DNA from 3 places in the Streptomyces sp. NPDC088747 genome. Region 3 is predicted to be linked to each of the others. Evidence: riboswitches for the same ligand, from Rfam matches in the RefSeq annotation. Region 3 holds a riboswitch; each other region holds the start of a gene.
What was found. Region 3 has a riboswitch for thiamine pyrophosphate ahead of ACIP79_RS25155 (thiamine ABC transporter substrate binding subunit). Riboswitches for the same ligand answer to the same signal wherever they lie in the genome.
Positions count from the first base shown of each region.

Region 1: linked by a shared signal. The riboswitch ahead of thiO (glycine oxidase ThiO) and the one ahead of ACIP79_RS25155 (thiamine ABC transporter substrate binding subunit) in region 3 are both predicted to bind thiamine pyrophosphate.
Region 2: linked by a shared signal. The riboswitch ahead of thiC (phosphomethylpyrimidine synthase ThiC) and the one ahead of ACIP79_RS25155 (thiamine ABC transporter substrate binding subunit) in region 3 are both predicted to bind thiamine pyrophosphate.

Region 1 covers NZ_JBIVKZ010000005.1:129,067-135,369, reverse strand. Annotated here, with positions in the region: gene ACIP79_RS13965 (thiazole synthase) at 1-176, opposite strand, end outside; gene thiS (sulfur carrier protein ThiS) at 180-392, opposite strand; gene thiO (glycine oxidase ThiO) at 389-1,630, opposite strand; TPP riboswitch at 1,628-1,741, opposite strand; gene ACIP79_RS13950 (hypothetical protein) at 1,794-2,198, shown strand; gene ACIP79_RS13945 (NAD(P)/FAD-dependent oxidoreductase) at 2,294-3,463, shown strand; gene ACIP79_RS13940 (Rv2175c family DNA-binding protein) at 3,601-3,972, shown strand; gene thiE (thiamine phosphate synthase) at 4,063-4,731, shown strand; gene metF (methylenetetrahydrofolate reductase [NAD(P)H]) at 4,887-5,810, shown strand; gene ACIP79_RS13925 (hypothetical protein) at 5,867-6,303, shown strand, end outside.
Region 2 covers NZ_JBIVKZ010000002.1:577,577-583,879, reverse strand. Annotated here, with positions in the region: gene ACIP79_RS07115 (hypothetical protein) at 11-877, shown strand; gene ACIP79_RS07110 (VWA domain-containing protein) at 1,107-2,705, opposite strand; gene thiC (phosphomethylpyrimidine synthase ThiC) at 2,923-4,806, opposite strand; TPP riboswitch at 4,799-4,955, opposite strand; gene ACIP79_RS07100 (YibE/F family protein) at 5,027-6,303, shown strand, end outside.
Region 3 covers NZ_JBIVKZ010000011.1:123,884-130,186, reverse strand. Annotated here, with positions in the region: gene tsf (translation elongation factor Ts) at 9-845, shown strand; gene pyrH (UMP kinase) at 1,039-1,809, shown strand; gene frr (ribosome recycling factor) at 1,977-2,534, shown strand; gene ACIP79_RS25165 (phosphatidate cytidylyltransferase) at 2,534-3,664, shown strand; gene rlmN (23S rRNA (adenine(2503)-C(2))-methyltransferase RlmN) at 3,745-4,851, shown strand; TPP riboswitch at 4,886-5,004, shown strand; gene ACIP79_RS25155 (thiamine ABC transporter substrate binding subunit) at 5,084-6,169, shown strand; gene ACIP79_RS25150 (ABC transporter permease) at 6,145-6,303, shown strand, end outside.

The DNA.
Region 1 (6,303 bases), on a different contig from region 3:
GACAGCACCGAACCGTGCGCGGACGCGTCGACACGGCGCATCGCGACCGTCGTCAGCTCCGTGCCCGAGGCGACGAGCGAGCGCTCCAGGACGTCGAGGCTGGGCGCACCCCCCGTACCCATGATCAGCCGGGACGAGAAGGACGTACCCCCGAGGACGAAGGGATCGTCGGCCATGGGTCAGCCTCCTTGGACGGCGGTGAGGACTTCGACGCGGTCTCCCTCGGAGAGGGACGTGGACGACCACCGCGCGCGCGGGACGACGGTCTCGTTGAGGGCGGCGGCGACGCCGGAGGGCGCCGGGGTGAGTGCGGCGACGAGGGTGTCGAGGGCGGTGCCGGCGGCGATCCGCCGCCGCTCCCCGTTGACGAGGACACTGACGAGGACGCTCATGCGGGCTGCTCCGTACGGGCCGGGCTGAAGCGCTGGGGAGTGAAGGGGCGTGCCACCTCGGGGAGTTCACCGGTGGTCAGGGCGTGTGCCAGCGCGTCGCCGGTGACCGGGGTCAGCAGGACGCCGTTGCGGTGGTGCCCGGTGGCGAGGAGGAGGCCGTCGAGCTCGGTCGGGCCGAGCAGCGGCGCGTTGTCCGGCGACCCGGGGCGCAGTCCTGCGCGGGTCTCGGTGAGCGGCAGCTCGGTGATCCCGGGGACCAGCTCATGGGCGTCGCGCAGCAGCTCGTACACGCCGCCCGCGGTCACCGTGGTGTCCCAGCCCAGCTCCTCGCTGGTCGCGCCGACGACGAGCTCGCCGTTCTCGCGCGGCACCAGGTAGATCTGCCCGCCCCGCACCACGGCGCGCACGGTCCGGCTCAGGAAGGGCGCGTACGGCTTCGGCACGGTCAGCCGCAGCACCTGCCCCTTCACCGGGCGCACGGGCGGCAGTACGGCCTCGGGAACGCCCGCCAGGCGCCCACTGAGGCTGCCCGCCGCCAGCACCACCTGTCCCGCCGACAGTTCGGTGCCGTCCGCGGTGGTGACCCCGGTGGCCCGGTCCGCCGTGACGGTCAGCCGTTCGGCCCAGGTCCGGCGGAACACCACCCCGGCGCGCTCGCATGCGGTGACCAGGGCCTTCGCGAGCCGGCGCGGATCGACCTGGTGGTCGCCGTCGACGCGCAGTCCACCGCGTACGCCGGGCGCGAGCATCGGTTCGAGACGGCGGCACTCACGGCCGCTCAGCCACTCCGATTCGAGCCCCGACCGGCGTTGCAGGGCGTGCAGTTCACGCAGGTGGGCGCGGTCGTCGGCGTCCAGCGCGACGGCCAGGGTGCCGCACCTGCGGTAGCCGAGGTCCTGGCCGGTCGCCTCGGTGAGCTCGGCGGCGAAGTCCGGGTAGCGGCGCGCGGAGGCGAGGTTGAGGCCCAGCAGGGTCTCCTCGCCGTAGTGCAGTTCGGTGACCGCGGCGAGCATTCCGGCCGCGACCTGCGCGGCGCCGCCGCCCGGCTCGGGATCGACGAGAGCGGTCGTGAACCCGCGCTGCGCGGCCCGCCAGGCCGTCACGAGGCCGATGATCCCGCCCCCGACGACCAGGACGTCCGCGGTGCGCGAAGTCCGGTGCGCGTGGGACGTGTGAGGCGCGTGAGATGTGCGAGGTTCGTGAGATGTGTGGAACGCGTCCGACGGTGTACGCGACATGGGCGTCCAGCCCCTCCCTTCGCCGGCATGACCCGGATCAGGTTCGTACGGTCGGAGGCCGCTCCAGCCTCCCTCTCAGCCCGGTGCGTCCGGGCTCCCGCGAGTGCTTTACGTTGGCCAGCGTAGCCCGCTGCCGTATGTCTCAGTAAGGGAGCCTCCGTCCATGGCCCGTTCGCTCGACGGCCTCGTCCTGTCCCCGGTCGCCGACCAGGCACCCGGCCAGGTGGGCACCAGCACCCGCTTCGTCTACCGCGAGCGGGACGGCGTGATCTGGGCCGACTACGCGGGCGGAGACGTCGTACGCGGCCACCTCGTCGGCACCCGCGAGGGCGACCGGCTCGACTTCCGCTACGTTCAGCTGAAGCACGACGGCGACACCTCCTCGGGCCACTGCGTCTCCCGCGTGACGGAGCTGCCCGACGGGCGCGTACGCCTGGAGGAGACCTGGGAGTGGGAGTCGCGGCGCGGCAGCGGGACCAGCGTCGTGGAGGAGGTCCGGGCGGCCGAGGGCGACGCGGGCCAGGTCGGGGCGGGCGCTGTGGACCAGGTCACCGAGCACGCCCCCTGACTGACTCCTTGTCAGCTGTCTATGGTGATCAGGTGACCGAGAAGACGCGGGTTCAGGAGCGGGCGGTACGGCAGGTCGTCGTCGTGGGCGCCGGCATGGCGGGCGTGCAGACCGCGGTCGCCCTGCGTGAACAGGGCTTCGCCGGCGACGTGACACTGATCGGCGCGGAACCGCACCAGCCCTACGACCGGCCACCGCTGTCCAAGGCCGTGCTGCTCGGCAAGGCCGAGGGCTCCGCCTTCGACATCTCCTTCGAGGCACTGGGCATCGAACTGCGTCTCGGGAACGAGGCGCTCGGCGTCCGCCCCGGGGACCACGAACTGGACACCGCCACCGGCCCGGTGCCGTACGACGCCCTGGTCATCGCCACGGGCGCCGAACCCATCCGGCTGCCGGGCACCGAGGGCCTACCCGGGGTCCATCTGCTGCGCACCCTGGACGACGCCGAACGGCTGCGGCCGGTCCTCGCGGCGCAGCACGACATCGTGGTGGTCGGGGCGGGCTGGATCGGCGCCGAGTTCGCCACCGCCGCGCGGGAGGCGGGGTGCGCGGTGACCGTCGTCGAGGCCGCCGACCGGCCGCTCGCCGGGGCGCTGCCCGCCGAGGTCGCCGCGCCGATGGCCGCCTGGTACGCGGACAGCGGCGCGTCGCTGCGCACCCACGCGCGCGTGGAGCGCGTCGAGCCCGGCGCGGTGGTGCTGGACGACGGCACCCGGGTGCCCGCGGGCGCCGTGGTCGTCGGCATCGGCGCGCGCCCGGCCACCGGCTGGCTCAGCGGCTCCGGCATCGACCTGGGCGCCCACCGCGAGATCGTGGCCGACGACCATCTGCGCACCTCCCTGCCGGACGTCTACGCGGTCGGTGACTGCGCCTCCTTCCCCTCGGGACGCTACGAGGGCCGTCTGCTGGTCCACCACTGGGACAACGCCCTCCAGGGCCCGCGCACGGTGGCGGCGAACATCATCGGCGAGTCCCCCGTGGCGTACGACCCCGTCCCCTACTTCTGGTCCGAGCAGTTCGGCCGCTTCGTGCAGTACGTCGGCCACCACGCCCTCGCCGACACCACCGTGTGGCGCGGCGACCCGGCCGGTGCCGCCTGGTCGGTCTGCTGGCTGCACGAGGGTCGGCTCGTCGCCCTTCTGGCGGTCGGCCGGCCCCGGGACCTGGCCCAGGGCCGGAAACTCATCGAGGCGGGCACCAGGATGGACCCGGAACTCCTCTCGGACCCGTCGCGGCCCCTGAAAACGGCGACTCCGACGCCGTAGCGAGGCCCGGTTCGCGGAGGGCGCAACCGCCGCGGGACGGGCGATCCAGCAGCTCGGCGGGCGATTCCGCCCCGCGCCGGCCCGTTCCCGACGGGGCTCGGCTACCGAGTGTCAGTCCGGGATGGCAGGCTTGTCCCGTGACCGAGATTGACGCAAAGATCGATGCTCTCGTCCCCGCCTGGCTCACTCTCCCCGACATCGCCGAGCAGTTCGGTGTCGAGGTGACCCGCGTCCGGCAGTTGGTCAGGGAGGGCCAGCTGATCGCCGTACGCCGTGGTGAGAACCGCGCGCTGCACGTCCCCGCCGCTTTCGTCGACGGGGCCGAGCAGAAGGTCGTCAAGGGCCTGACAGGCACCCTGACGCTCCTGCGGGACGACGGTTTCTCCGACGAAGAGATGCTCGAGTGGCTCTTCACCCCCGACCCGAGCCTGCCCGGCACCCCCGCGCAGGCTCTCAGCGAGAATCGCGGCACGGAGGTGAAGCGCCGCGCCCAGGCGCTCGCCGTCTGAGCTGTACGGACAGTCCGACGTCCGGACCATGGCGGCCGGGACCACCCCGGCCGCCATGGTCCCCACGCACCGACCACGGGGGACATACGCATGCCCGACACCGCCGACACCGCACGCGCCCGGCTCGCCGACGCCCGCGTCTATCTGTGCACGGACGCCCGCAGACGCCAGGGTGACCTCGCCGAGTTCCTGGACGCGGTCCTGGCCGGCGGCGTCGACATCGTGCAGTTGCGCGACAAGGGCATGGAGGCGGCCGAGGAACTGGAGCACCTCCAGGTCTTCGCGGACGCCTGCGCACGCCACGGCAGGCTCCTCGCGGTCAACGACCGGGCGGACGTCGCGCACGCTTCCGGCGCCGACGTGCTGCACCTGGGCCAGGGCGACCTGCCGGTCCCCGCGGCCCGCGCCGTCCTCGGCGACCGGGTCCTGATCGGCCGCTCCACCCACGCCGAGTCCGAGGCCGCGGCAGCCGCCGTCCAGGACGGCGTGGACTACTTCTGCACTGGCCCCTGCTGGCCGACGCCCACCAAGCCCGGCCGCCACGCACCCGGCCTCGACCTCGTCCGGTACACGGCCTCGCTGGGCACCGACCGCCCCTGGTTCGCCATCGGCGGCATCGACCTCGGCAACCTCGACGAGGTGCTGGAGGCGGGTGCCCGCCGCGCCGTCGTCGTACGGGCCATCACGGAGGCGGACGATCCGGGGGCGGCGGCCGGAGAGTTCGCCAAGCGGCTGCGCGACGTTCAGCTTTCCCGGTAGGGCGGTGGTCACGACCCGGTGAGCCACCGCCCCGGGGAGTCCGATGGCCGAAAAGCCGTCCTGACCCTGTCCGAAGGGTGGACAAGAAGTCGACAGATCGGACAATTGTCGGGCGTTCGGTTGGGGGACCCGGCCGCCCTGACTAACCTGCGGGTATGGCCCTCGGATCTGCTTCCACCAGGACTGACCGCGCACGGACCGTGCGCGACATGCTCGCGACCGGCAACAAGACGTACTCCTTCGAGTTCTCCGCGCCGAAGACCCCCAAGGGCGAGCGGAACCTGTGGAACGCGCTGCGCCGGGTGGAGGCGGTCGCCCCCGACTTCGTCTCCGTGACCTACGGCGCCGGCGGATCCACCCGCGCGGGCACGGTCAAGGAGACCCAGCAGATCGTCGCCGACACGACGCTCACCCCCGTCGCCCACCTCACCGCGGTCAACCACTCCGTCGCGGAGCTGCGCAACATCATCGGCCAGTACGCGGACGCCGGGATCCGCAACATCCTCGCGGTGCGCGGCGACCCGCCCGGCGACCCCATGGGCGACTGGGTGTCACACCCCCAGGGCCTGACCTACGCGGCCGAACTCGTCCGTCTCATCAAGGAGTCGGGGGACTTCTGCGTCGGGGTCGCGGCTTTCCCCGAGACGCATCCGCGTTCCGAGACCTGGGACCTGGACGTCGCGCACTTCGTCGACAAGTGCCGCGCCGGCGCCGACTACGCGATCACACAGATGTTCTTCCACCCCGAGTCGTATCTCCGTCTGCGTGACCGCGTCGTCACGGCGGGCTGCGCGACCCCGGTGATCCCCGAGGTAATGCCGGTCACAAGTGTGAAGATGCTGGAGAGGCTTCCGCAGCTCAGCAACGCCTCGATCCCGGACGTTCTGAAAGAGCGGATCCTCACAGCCAAAGACGATCCGGCGGCTGTACGCTCCATTGGCATCGAGTTCGCGACGGAGTTCTGCGCGAGGCTGCTGGCCGAGGGAGTACCCGGACTGCACTTCATCACGCTCAACAACTCCACGGCGACACTGGAAATTTACGACAATCTGGGTCTGCACCACCCGCAGCAGACCTAGACCGGTCGCACCCGCGTACGACACACTGCGTAGCGGCCACTGGGAGAGGGGCGTACATGGGCTGGACGGTCCTCTATATCGCGTTCGGTGTCGTCGCGCTGTGGCTGCTGGGCGAGGTGCTGCTGCAGTACAAGGCGCGGCTTCGTTACCGGCTGCTCGCCTTCGCGGGCTTTGTCGGTGTGGTCCTCGGCGTGCTGATCCCCAACGTGTTGGTCATCGGCCTGGGTGCGGTGGCCTTCGCGATCGGTCAGACCTATGTGACGCTGTCGTTCCGCCGCGGCTTCGCGGAGGGCTGGGCCGTCGGCAACCGCCAGGGCGCCGACGACGCCAAGGGCAAGAGCAAGCGCCGCCGGGGCGAGCCGGAGTTCCAGGACCCGACGCTTCAGGTCTCGGGTCTGGAGGCGGCCGAGACCACGACGTTCCCGCCGCAGGGCGAGTACCCGGGCGAGGACGACGTCTTCTCGCCCGCGCAGTCCGACCGCTTCATGCCGCC
Region 2 (6,303 bases), on a different contig from region 3:
GCATCGGGGGATGCAGATGAACAGCGTTCCGCAGCACCTGCTGAGCGAGGACCGCCAGGAATACGAGCGGATCCTCGATGAGGCGCTGCGCTCCGCACCACACCGCCCGGAACTCGCCGCTGTCGGCCAGCGGCTCAACCCGGAACAACTGCGCACCATGGCACTCAACGCCACGGCACTCATCACGGTGGCCGCGACGGCCGAGTACCAGCACTACGTGAAAGCCCGTGAGGAACTGCGTCAACCGGCGCCGACCACCCCGTCCGCTCGCAAGGAATCCGGCTCCGCCGAGCCGGGTTCGAGTGCGATGGGGTTCGCCGCCACCGTGGGGGAGGTCACCGAGACAGCCGGCGCGGGCGCCATCGCCGTCGTCGCGGTGCTCGCCCCCGTCCTCGCCGGGACGGCCGCGGCGATCTTCCTGCTCGTGGGGTACATCCTGAAAATGCTCGACCCCGAGCCGGCGTTCGCCAAGACCCTCCTGACCACCGGGTGGGTCTTCGGCGCGGTCACGGCGGCCGCGATTCTGGTCGCCGCGGTCGGGCTCCTGCTCACCGCACTGCGCAACAGCTCGTCCTCGCTCCAGGCTGGAGCCCGCGGCGAGCTCGACGAACAGGTCGACCGGGCCAGGGAAGCCTGGCACGACGCTCTCCTGGAGCGCGGCATCATGCCGTTCCTCCGAGATGCGCTCACCGACCCGGGCTCGGCGGCCATGCGCCGTACGTCGTCGCCGACACCGAGCAGCCGCATGCCGCAACTCGGCTACAACCGGCCGGGGTTCAGCAGCCCCGACGGCGGCCCGGCCGCGGCGCGCCCGAGTTTCTCCAGCCCGGACTTCTCCAGCCCGGACTTCGGGGGGCCCGAACACCAGCCGGAGTGACACCCCGCCGGCCGACGGTCGGGGACGGTCACGTGAAGGGGAAACGGGCCCGCGCCATTTCGGCGTGGGCCCGCACCTCGTCGACGGTGGCGCAGGTACGCCCACTAACGCCCGCCCGATGCGTACGCCCGCCCGATTCGTACGCGCGCCCCATGCGTACGGCGCACCGGGCTGCGGACAGAGGCAGCTGTGTCGGTCCGGGCTCCGGACAGACGCACCTGTGCCGGCCTCAGACGATGCCCAGTTGCCGGGCCGCGGTCACCCACGACGGGAACTGGGAGAGCAGGCGGTCGTACAGCTCCGCGTCCGGCAGGCGGCCGATGTCGTCGACGGCGAAGAACCCCACATTGTCGACGCGCCTGCCCGGCAGCTGGTCGAAACGCTCCAGCACGCCGTAGTTGGACCGGCCCAGGCCCACGAACTGCCAGAAGACCGGCTCCTCCACCGCCCCCAGCAGTTCCCGCTCGATCTCCCTGTTGCGGTAGACGCCGCCGTCGGAGAAGAACAGCACCAGTGTGGGATCGGCGGCCGGGTGCTCGCGAACATACGTACGCACCTCGGCGATCACCTTCTGCTCCTCGTTCTGGATGCCGACCGCCCGCATGTCCACCTGCCCCGGCAGAAGACCCTTGCGGGGCTTCTTGCGCCGGAACAGGGTCAGTTCACCGACCCGCACATGCAGCCCCAGCCACTCGGGCAGCTCGCCCAGGGTCAGATCCGGCAGCCGGGCGGGCTGCGACGCGAACGTCCACGCCTGCATCGCCCCGTCGTCGTCCAGCTCCGCGGCGACCGCGGCCATCCGCTCCACCACGTCGGCCACGACGCCCTGCGTGTACAGCCCGGACATGGATCCGGAAGCGTCGAGAACCAGCACGACCCGGGCCCTGACCCCCGCCGCCCCGTGCTTCCGCAGGCTGACCGCCACCTGCTCCTTCCGCAGGGAGAGCCGCTTGCGCATGTCCACGGGCAGGTGCTCCTCGCCCTTGGTGAGGCGAGGGGGAGCGGCGGACGGAGGTACGGGGGCCTGGGCCGGCGCCGGGGCGGCTGCGGGAGCCCTGGGCGGCCTTGTGGGGGCGGCGGGTGCGGTACGGGGCTGGGCGACCGGGTCGCGGGTCGGAGCGGACGCCGCGTTGGGTGGCTGGGCGGACGCCGAGTTGGGTGGCTGGGCGGATGCGGGGCTGTGCGTCGGAGCCGCCGCCGGTGTACGGGTCGGAGCGGACGCCGGGGCCGCCGCCGGGCCCCGTGCGGGAGCGGCCGTCGGCGTGCCGGCCGGCGAGGTCACCGCGGCGTCCGTCTCCTCGTCCACGCTGATGCCGAAGTCGGTGGCCAGCCCCGCGAGCCCGGACGCGTACCCCTGTCCGACCGCGCGGAACTTCCACCGGCCGCCCCGCAGGTACAGCTCACCGCCGATGAACGCCGTCTCGCTCGTGGCCTCCATCTCGAAGTACGCGACCTCGCTCCGCGTCCCGGCGTCGAGCAGCCGCAACGTCAGCCCGGACAGCTCGCCGAAGGTGCCCCCGTCCGCCGAGGCGCACAGCACCACCCGCTCGATGCCGGGCTCCAGGGCACGCAGATCCACCTCGACCGTGTCGGTCGTGACACCGGCGGCCTCCCGCTTCCCCAGGTGCCGTACGGCGCCGGAGGCGTGCTGCGGCTGGTTGTAGAAGATGAAGTCGCCGTCGTCCCGCACCCGTCCATCCGCACCGAGCAGCAGTGCGGAGGCGTCGGCGTCCGGCGCGCCGGACGCCCCCGACCAGCCGAGCACGGCATGTACGGACCCGGCGTCGACCGGGAGGTTGGCGCCCTTGCTCATCGATGTGGATGTCATGGGTCAAGTCTGCCGAGAGAATCCTGTCGCGTGGCAACGCCTGTGACGAGCGCCGGCACCCGGTGAGGGATTCCACGCGGCGGTCGGCACCGCGACGACGGCCGCGCGCCGCCTTCGCGGCCCCGGCCTTCTCCGCGGTCCCAGCCTGCGGGCGGCGGGGCCGGGGCCGCGGAGAAGGAGCCGGACGCCGCCGAAGGAGCAGGGCGCCCCCGCCGAGTCAGTCCGCGAGTGGCAGATACACCCGGTTCCCGCTCGCCGCGAACTCCTTCGACTTCAGCAGCATTCCCTCGGCGACCTCCTCGGCGGACGCTCCCGCGGCCGCCGTGCCACCGAACTGCTCCGTGATGCTGTGACTGATCTTCATCGAGCAGAACTTCGGCCCGCACATGGAGCAGAAGTGGGCCGTCTTGGCGGGCTCGGCCGGCAGTGTCTCGTCGTGGAACTCCCGTGCCGTGTCCGGATCGAGGGCCAGGTTGAACTGGTCCTCCCAGCGGAACTCGAAACGGGCGTCGGACAGCGCGTCGTCCCAGTCCTGCGCACCCGGGTGGCCCTTGGCGAGGTCGGCCGCGTGTGCGGCGATCTTGTACGTGATGACACCGGTCTTGACGTCGTCACGGTTGGGCAGCCCCAGGTGCTCCTTGGGCGTGACGTAGCAGAGCATGGCCGTGCCCCACCAGGCGATCATCGCGGCACCGATACCGGAGGTGATGTGGTCGTACGCCGGCGCGACGTCCGTGGTCAGCGGGCCGAGCGTATAGAACGGAGCTTCATCACAGATCTCCTGCTGAAGGTCGATGTTCTCCTTGATCTTGTGCATCGGGACATGTCCCGGGCCTTCGATCATGGTCTGAACATTGAAACGCTTCGCGATCGTGTTGAGTTCCCCGAGCGTCCTCAACTCGGCGAACTGCGCGGCGTCGTTGGCGTCCGCGATCGACCCGGGCCGTAGCCCGTCACCGAGCGAGTAGGTGACGTCGTACGCCGCGAGGATCTCGCACAGTTCCTCGAAGTTCTCGTAGAGGAAGCTCTCCTGGTGGTGGGCCAGGCACCACGCGGCCATGATCGAGCCGCCGCGCGAGACGATGCCGGTCTTGCGGTTCGCGGTGAGCGGCACGAACGGCAGGCGCACGCCCGCGTGGACCGTCATGTAGTCCACGCCCTGCTCGGCCTGCTCGATGACCGTGTCCTTGTAGATCCCCCAGGTCAGCTCCTCGGCACGGCCGTCCACCTTCTCCAACGCCTGGTAGAGCGGCACGGTGCCGATCGGCACGGGGGAGTTGCGCAGCACCCATTCGCGGGTGGTGTGGATGTTGCGGCCGGTGGACAGGTCCATGACCGTGTCGGCGCCCCAGCGGGTCGCCCACGTCATCTTCTCGACCTCCTCCTCGATGGAGGAAGTGACCGCGGAGTTGCCGATGTTGGCGTTGACCTTCACCAGGAACCGCTTGCCGATGATCATCGGCTCGATCTCCGGGTGGTTGACGTTCACGGGCATCACCGCGCGTCCGGCGGCGATCTCCTCGCGTACGACCTCCGCCTCGACGTTCTCGCGGACCGCCACGAACTCCATCTCGGGCGTGATCTCGCCACGCCGGGCGTACGCGAGCTGCGTCACGGCCTGTCCGGAGCGGCCCCGGCGCGGCTGACGCGGCCGGCCCGGGAAGACCGCGTCGAGGTTGCGGAGGCCGCCGCGCGGTGAGGTGTGCTTGATCCCGTCGTCCTCAGGGCGGACCGGGCGGCCCGCGTACTCCTCGGTGTCACCGCGGGCGATGATCCAGTTCTCGCGCAGCGGCGCCAGTCCCCGCCGTACGTCGGTGTCGACGGCCGGATCGGTGTACGGGCCGGAGGTGTCGTACAGCGTGACGGACTGGCCGTTGGTGAGGTGGACCTGACGGACCGGCACCCGCAGATCGGGGCGCGAGCCTCCGGCGTACGCCTTGTGCCAGCCGATGGACCGCCCGGCCTCGCCGTCGGCTGAGGGGACTTCGCCGTTTGTCGAGAGGACTTCGCCGTTGGCTGACGGGACTTCGCCGTTCGGTGACGTGGATGTCCCGTCCGTCTGGCCGGAGGCAGGCGTGCCTGATACGTCCTTGTTGGTCATGAGACCTACTCCCTACGCCGGCATTACCCGGTAACAGGTTCGGCGGTCGACGCAGCGGCTTCCGTCTGCCGATGTTTCATGTGAAACATCGCTACGACGAAGGTCAGCGCCCTCTCAGCCCGGTGCTCCGAGCTCCCGCGTGTGCAAAGGTGCCTCCACGCTAGCGTCCCATCGGGCGCGCTGAACAGTGGGCCCCGTGCGTTCTTGCGATGATCGGTCGGTGACCACGATGCAGCAGCCTCCTATTCCGCCGTCCGAACCGCCGCACGGACAGGGCCCCGGCGACGGCCACGGACACGGTCCGGGCGGGGGCCAGGGATCCGGTGGCGGGCAGGGCGGCGACGGCCACGGTCATGGGCACAGCCACAGCCATGGCCCCGCCGCCCCCGTCTCCAAGCACCTGCGCAAGGTCATCGCCGCGGTGCTGATCCCCTTCGCCGTAGCGGTCGTCGTGGGCCTCGTGGTGCTCTGGCCGGGCGGCGCACCCGGGCACGAGCGCACCGGCGTCGGTTTCGACCGGCAGACCCAGCAGGCGACGGTCACCAAGATCGACAAGGTGGACTGCGATTCGGTGAACGCCTCGGGGGAGACCCCGACCGGCGACACCTCCACCGCCGAGGGTTCCTCCGCGCAGCAGCAGGCGACGGGCGACTGCAAGAAGGCGACGATCCGGGTCGACACCGGCAACGACAAGGGCCGTACGTTCACGGAGATCGTCCAGCCGGACCAGTCACGCCAGTTGGAGGAGGGCGAGAAGGTCGTGGTCGCCTACGAGCCCTCCGCGCCCAAGGATCTGCAGTACTCCGTCAGCGACGTGAACCGCAGGATCCCGATGACGGTGCTCGCCGGGATCTTCGCCCTGGTCGTCGTGGTCGTGGGACGGATGCGCGGCGTCATGGCGCTGGTCGCGCTGGCCGTCAGCTTCATGATCCTGACGTTCTTCATCCTGCCCGCGATCCTGCAGGGCTCGAACCCTCTGGTCGTCGCGGTAGTCGGATCGAGCGCCATCATGCTGATCGCGCTCTACATGTGCCACGGCCTGTCGGCCCGGACCTCGGTGGCGGTGATCGGCACCCTGCTCTCGCTGATCCTGATCGGGCTGCTCGGCTCCGTCTTCATCGACTGGGCGTCGCTCACCGGGAACACGGACGACAACACCGGCCTGATCCACGGCCTGTATCCGTCCATCGACATGAGCGGCCTGCTGCTCGCGGGCGTCATCATCGGCTCGCTCGGTGTGCTCGACGACGTGACGGTGACGCAGACCTCCGCGGTCTGGGAACTGCACGAGGCGAATCCGGCGATGGGCTGGCGCGGCCTGTACCGCGCGGGCATCCGCATCGGCCGCGACCACATCGCCTCGGTCGTCAACACGCTGGTCCTGGCCTACGCCGGCGCGGCGCTGCCCCTGCTGCTGCTCTTCTCGATCGCGCAGAGCAGCGTGGGAGCCGTCGCCAACAGCGAGTTGGTCGCCGAGGAGATCGTGCGCACCCTGGT
Region 3 (6,303 bases):
CAGGAATCATGGCGAACTACACCGCCGCCGACGTCAAGAAGCTCCGTGAGCTCACCGGCGCCGGCATGATGGACTGCAAGAAGGCGCTGGACGAGGCCGACGGCAACGTCGACAAGGCCGTCGAGGCGCTGCGGATCAAGGGTCAGAAGGGCGTCGCCAAGCGCGAGGGCCGCTCCGCCGAGAACGGCGCCGTGGTCTCCATCATCGCCGACGACAACTCCTCCGGCGTCCTGGTCGAGCTGAAGTGCGAGACGGACTTCGTCGCCAAGGGCGAGAAGTTCCAGGCCGTCGCCAACCAGATCGCCGAGCACGTCGTCAAGACCTCCCCGGCCGACCTCGACGCCCTGCTGGGCTCCGAGATCGAGGCCGGCAAGACGGTCCAGGCGTTCGTCGACGAGGCCAACGCCAACCTGGGCGAGAAGATCGTCCTGGACCGCTTCGCCCAGTTCGCCGGCGCCTACGTCGCCGCGTACATGCACCGCACCATGCCCGACCTGCCCCCGCAGATCGGTGTCCTGGTCGAGCTGGACAAGCCGAACGCCGAGCTCGCCAAGGGCGTCGCGCAGCACATCGCCGCCTTCGCGCCGAAGTACCTCTCCCGTGAGGACGTTCCGGCCGAGGTCGTCGAGACCGAGCGTCGCGTCGCCGAGGAGACCACGCGCGCCGAGGGCAAGCCGGAGGCCGCGCTCCCCAAGATCGTCGAGGGTCGCGTCAACGGCTTCTTCAAGGAAGCCACGCTCCTCGGTCAGCCGTACGCGCTCGACAACAAGAAGTCCGTCCAGAAGGTTCTGGACGAGGCCGGTGTCACCCTGAAGCGCTTCGTGCGCATCAAGGTCGGCATCTGAGTCCGTACCGCGATCGACGCCCGACCCCGCTAGGGTCGACAGCAGCCGTCCGCGTACGTGGGCACGTGCGCGTGCGTGTCGGACGACAGCAGATCTGACGAGGAGGCCATTGCCGAGCATGGGATGCGAACAACACCCCGGCGGCAGTGGCCTTCTTCGTCTGTGTGACACGTAAAAGAGGCGAGAGACACCCATGACCACCACCCAGGCCGACAAGGGCGAGACGACCGAAGACGGCAAAGGCGCGGGACGCTTCATGCTGAAGCTCTCCGGCGAGGCGTTCGCCGGTGGCGGCGGGCTGGGCGTCGACCCCGACGTGGTGCACAAGATCGCCCGCGAGATCGCGGCCGTCGTGCGCGGCGGCGCCCAGATCGCGGTCGTCCTCGGCGGCGGCAACTTCTTCCGCGGCGCCGAACTCCAGCAGCGCGGCATGGACAGGGCACGCTCCGACTACATGGGCATGCTCGGCACGGTCATGAACTGCCTGGCCCTCCAGGACTTCCTGGAGAAGGAAGGCATCGACAGCCGTGTCCAGACCGCCATCACCATGGGGCAGGTCGCCGAGCCGTACATCCCGCTGCGTGCCGTACGGCACCTGGAGAAGGGCCGTGTGGTCATCTTCGGCGCCGGTATGGGCATGCCGTACTTCTCCACCGACACCACCGCCGCCCAGCGCGCGCTGGAGATCGACGCCGAGGCCCTGCTGATGGGCAAGAACGGCGTCGACGGTGTGTACGACTCCGACCCGAAGACCAACCCCGAGGCCGTCAAGTTCGACTCGCTCAGCTACGGCGAGGTCATCACCCGCGACCTCAAGGTCGCCGACATGACCGCCATCACGCTGTGCCGGGACAACAAGCTGCCCATCCTGGTCTTCGAGCTCCTGGCGGAGGGCAATATCGCGCGAGCCGTCAAGGGTGAGAAGATCGGCACACTTGTGGGTGAACACAGCAGCCGGGCCTGACGGGACCGGCCCCGACCGGGGCCGAGCCCGACCGGGTACGGACCCTGACCGGGGGATGGACAATGTCCTGCCGGTCGGGAACCGTGCAGGAACAAGACGCGACGCAGCCGGCTGCCGCCCCTACGAGGAACAGCTGCCGGGCCTACTCAGACACGCAGGAGCAAGTGGTGATCGAAGAGACCCTCCTCGAGGCCGAGGAGAAGATGGAGAAGGCCGTCGTGGTCGCCAAGGAGGACTTCGCCGCGATCCGCACCGGTCGTGCGCACCCGGCGATGTTCAACAAGATCGTGGCCGACTACTACGGCGCGCTGACGCCGATCAACCAGCTGGCCTCCTTCTCGGTGCCCGAGCCGCGCATGGCGGTGGTGACCCCGTTCGACAAGAGCGCGATGCGCAACATCGAGCAGGCGATCCGTGACTCCGACCTGGGTGTCAACCCGAGCAACGACGGCAACATCATCCGGGTGGTGTTCCCGGAGCTCACCCAGGAGCGCCGCAAGGAGTTCATCAAGGTCGCCAAGACCAAGGGTGAGGACGCCAAGATCTCGATCCGCTCCGTCCGCCGCAAGGCGAAGGAGACCATCGACAAGCTGGTCAAGGACGGCGAGGTCGGCGAGGACGAGGGCCGCCGTGCGGAGAAGGAACTCGACGACACCACGGCGAAGTACGCCGCCCAGGTCGACGAGCTCCTCAAGCACAAGGAAGCGGAGCTGCTCGAGGTCTGATGAACGACTCTTCCTGGGGGGCGCCGCCACAAGCCGGGTACTGGGGGGCGCCCGAGCAGGGGCCTGTCCAGGGGGCTGCCCCGGCGGGTCCCGCATACGATGCGTATGACGCGCAGCACACTCGCCCCATGCCCATCGTGCCCGACGTACCCGCACATGGCGGAGACCAGGATGACGACCGGGGGGCCGCTCGGCTGAGTGGTCCCCTGTTCCGCGACGACTCACCGGCGACGGCGCCGCCCTACGGGGGCCCGTCGCAGAAGCCGCAGGAGCCCATGCCCAGCGCCCCACAGCCCGCCCCCGCACCGCAGAAGAAGACTGCGGGACGCGATCTGGGCGCGGCCATAGGGGTGGCTGTCGGGCTCGGTGTGGTGATCGTCGCGTCCTTGCTCATCGTCAAGGCCGTCTTCATCGGCGTGATAGCGGTCGCCGTGGTGGTGGGGCTCTGGGAGCTCACCTCCCGGCTGGAGGAGCGCAAGGGCATCAAGGCGCCCCTCGTGCCGCTGGCGATCGGCGGCGCGGCGATGGTCGTCTCCGGTTACGTACGGGGTGCCGAGGGCGCCTGGGTGGCGATGGCACTCACCGCGCTGGCCGTCCTGGTCTGGCGGATGACGGAGCCCCCTGAGGGCTACCTGAAGGACGTCACGGCCGGAGTGTTCGCGGCCTTCTACATCCCCTTCCTGGCCACGTTCGTCGCGCTGATGCTCGCGGCCGACGACGGCTCGCGGCGGGTGCTCACCTTCCTGCTGCTCGCCGTGGTCAGCGACACCGGCGCGTACGCGATCGGCTGGCGCTTCGGCAAGCACAAGCTGGCGCCGCGCATCAGCCCCGGCAAGACCCGCGAGGGCCTGTTCGGAGCGATCACCTTCGCGATGGCGGCGGGTGCGCTGCTCATGGAGTTCCTGATCGACGACGGCACCTGGTGGCAGGGCCTGCTCCTGGGCCTCGCGGTCGCGGCCAGCGCCACGCTCGGGGACCTCGGCGAGTCCATGATCAAGCGGGACCTCGGCATCAAGGACATGGGCACGCTGCTGCCGGGACACGGCGGGATCATGGACCGGCTGGACTCCCTGCTGCCCACGGCGCCGGTGGTCTGGCTGCTGTTGGTGCTCTTCGTCGGGTCGGGCTGACCTGCGGGTTTGATGGTCGGGGGCTCGTCGTCCACAGGGCGGCGAGCCCCTGTCCGTATGTCTGCGACACTTGTAGGGCCATGCCTAAGCCCGGAGAACTCACATTCGTCGCCCCGCGCGGAGCCCAGAAGCCGCCGCGGCATCTCGCCGACCTCACGCCTGCTGAGCGTAAGGAGGCAGTTGCCGCGGTCGGTGAGAAGCCGTTTCGTGCCAAGCAGCTCTCGCAGCACTACTTCGCGCGGTTCGCGCACGATCCCGAGCAGTGGACGGACATCCCGGCCGCCTCGCGCGGGAAGCTCCAGGAGGCGCTGCTTCCTGAGCTGATGACGGTCGTGCGGCATCTGTCGACCGACCAGGAGACCACCCGCAAGACCCTGTGGCGGCTCTTCGACGGGACGCTCGTCGAGTCCGTGCTGATGCGGTACCCGGACCGGGTGACCATGTGCATCAGCTCGCAGGCCGGCTGCGGGATGAACTGCCCGTTCTGCGCCACCGGGCAGGCCGGGCTCGACCGGAACCTGTCCACCGGCGAGATCGTCCACCAGATCGTGGACGGGATGCGGGCGCTCAGGGACGGCGAGATCCCGGGTGGTCCGGCGCGGCTCAGCAACATCGTCTTCATGGGCATGGGCGAGCCGCTCGCCAACTACAAGAGGGTGGTCGGGGCGATCCGCGCGCTGACCGACCCCGAGCCCGACGGCCTCGGGCTCTCGCAGCGGGGCATCACCGTGTCGACCGTCGGGCTGGTCCCGGCGATCAACCGGTTCTCCGACGAGGGCTTCAAGTGCCGCCTCGCCATCTCCCTGCACGCCCCCGACGACGAACTGCGCGACACCCTCGTACCCGTGAACACGCGGTGGAACGTGCGGGAGGTGCTGGACGCCGGCTGGGAGTACGCGGACAGGTCGGGGCGCCGGCTCTCCATCGAGTACGCGCTGATCAGGGACATCAACGACCAGGCATGGCGTGGCGACCGCCTCGGCCGGATGCTCAAGGGCAAGCCGGTGCACGTCAACCTCATCCCGCTGAACCCCACGCCGGGTTCGAAGTGGACCGCCTCGCGGCCCGAGGACGAGAAGGCGTTCGTCGAGGCGATCGCCGCCCACGGGGTTCCGGTCACCGTTCGGGACACCCGTGGTCAGGAGATCGACGGGGCGTGCGGTCAGCTCGCGGCCACCGAGCGGTAACCTGGCTGCGTACATCCGCAAATCTCATATCTTCATATTCCGACAGGGGAGCGCCACAGCGCTGAGAGTGCGGCAGCCGGGTCACCGGTGGGCCGCAGACCCTCAGAACCTTGCCCAGGTCATTCTGGGTAGGAAGTTCGGTCAATACTCAAGCTGTTGCGCCCTGCCCGGGATCCCTCAGGGGTTCCCGGGCAGGGCCGCGTCTCTTCCTGGTCATCCCAGGAGGAATTCAGTGAGCAAGAAGAGGACGATCACGGCCGTCGGCCTTGCCGGTCTGGGGCTCGTCACGCTCTCCGCGTGCGGCTCCTCCGACTCCGGTTCGGGCAGTGGTGGTGACTCCAAGACCGTGACTGTCGTCAGCCATGACTCCTTCACGTACTCCAAGGACGTGCTGAGCGCCTTCGAGAAGGAGTCCGGCTACACGGTCAAGGTCCTCAAGGACGGCGACGCCGGGCAGGCCGTCAACAAGGCGATCCTCACCAAGGACAACCCGCAGGGCGACGTGTTCTTCGGCGTCGACAACACCCTGCTGTCCCGCGCGCTCGACAACGGGCTCTTCCAGTCGTACGAGGCCAAGGGCGCGGACCGGATCCTCCCGGAGTACCGGGTCGGCGGGGACGAGCACCGGGTCACGCCCATCGACTCCGGCGACATCTGCGTCAACTACGACAAGGCCTACTTCACCGAGCACAAGCTCGCTCCGCCGGCCTCCTTCGCCGACCTCGTCAAGCCCGCGTACAAGGACCTGCTGGTCACTGAGAACGCCTCGACGTCCTCGCCCGGTCTCGGCTTCCTGCTCGGGACCGCGGCGAAGTACGGCGACGACGGCTGGCAGGACTACTGGACGAAGCTCAAGGCCAACGGCGTCAAGGTCGTCGACGGCTGGGAGCAGGCCTACAACGAGGAGTTCTCCGGGTCCGCGGGAGGCAAGAAGGCCAAGGCGGACCGGCCGCTCGTCGTCTCGTACGCCTCCTCGCCGCCCGCCGAGGTCATCTACGCCGACCCCAGGCCGACGACCGCGCCGACCGGTGTCGCGGCCGGCACCTGCTTCCGCCAGGTCGAGTACGCCGGGCTGCTGAGCAACGCCAAGAACACCAAGGGCGGTCGGGCGTTCATCGACTTCCTGGTCACCAAGAGGTTCCAGGAGGACATGCCGCTGAACATGTTCGTGTACCCGGTGGTCGAGGGCGCCGCGGTGCCCGCCGAGTTCACGGAGTTCGGTCCGCAGGCCAAGGACCCCGAGACCCTGGACCCGGCCAGGATCGCCGACAACCGTGACCAGTGGGTCAAGTCGTGGACCTCACTCGTACTGAAGTAACGCCCCGGGTACGCGGGAGGTCCCGTCGGGGAGGCGCGGCGCGGCTCGGGCTCATGGCCCTGCCCGTCGCGTTCTTCGGCGTCTTCTTCGCCTACCCGGTGGCGGCGATCGTGGCCCGCGGTCTCAAGGTCGAC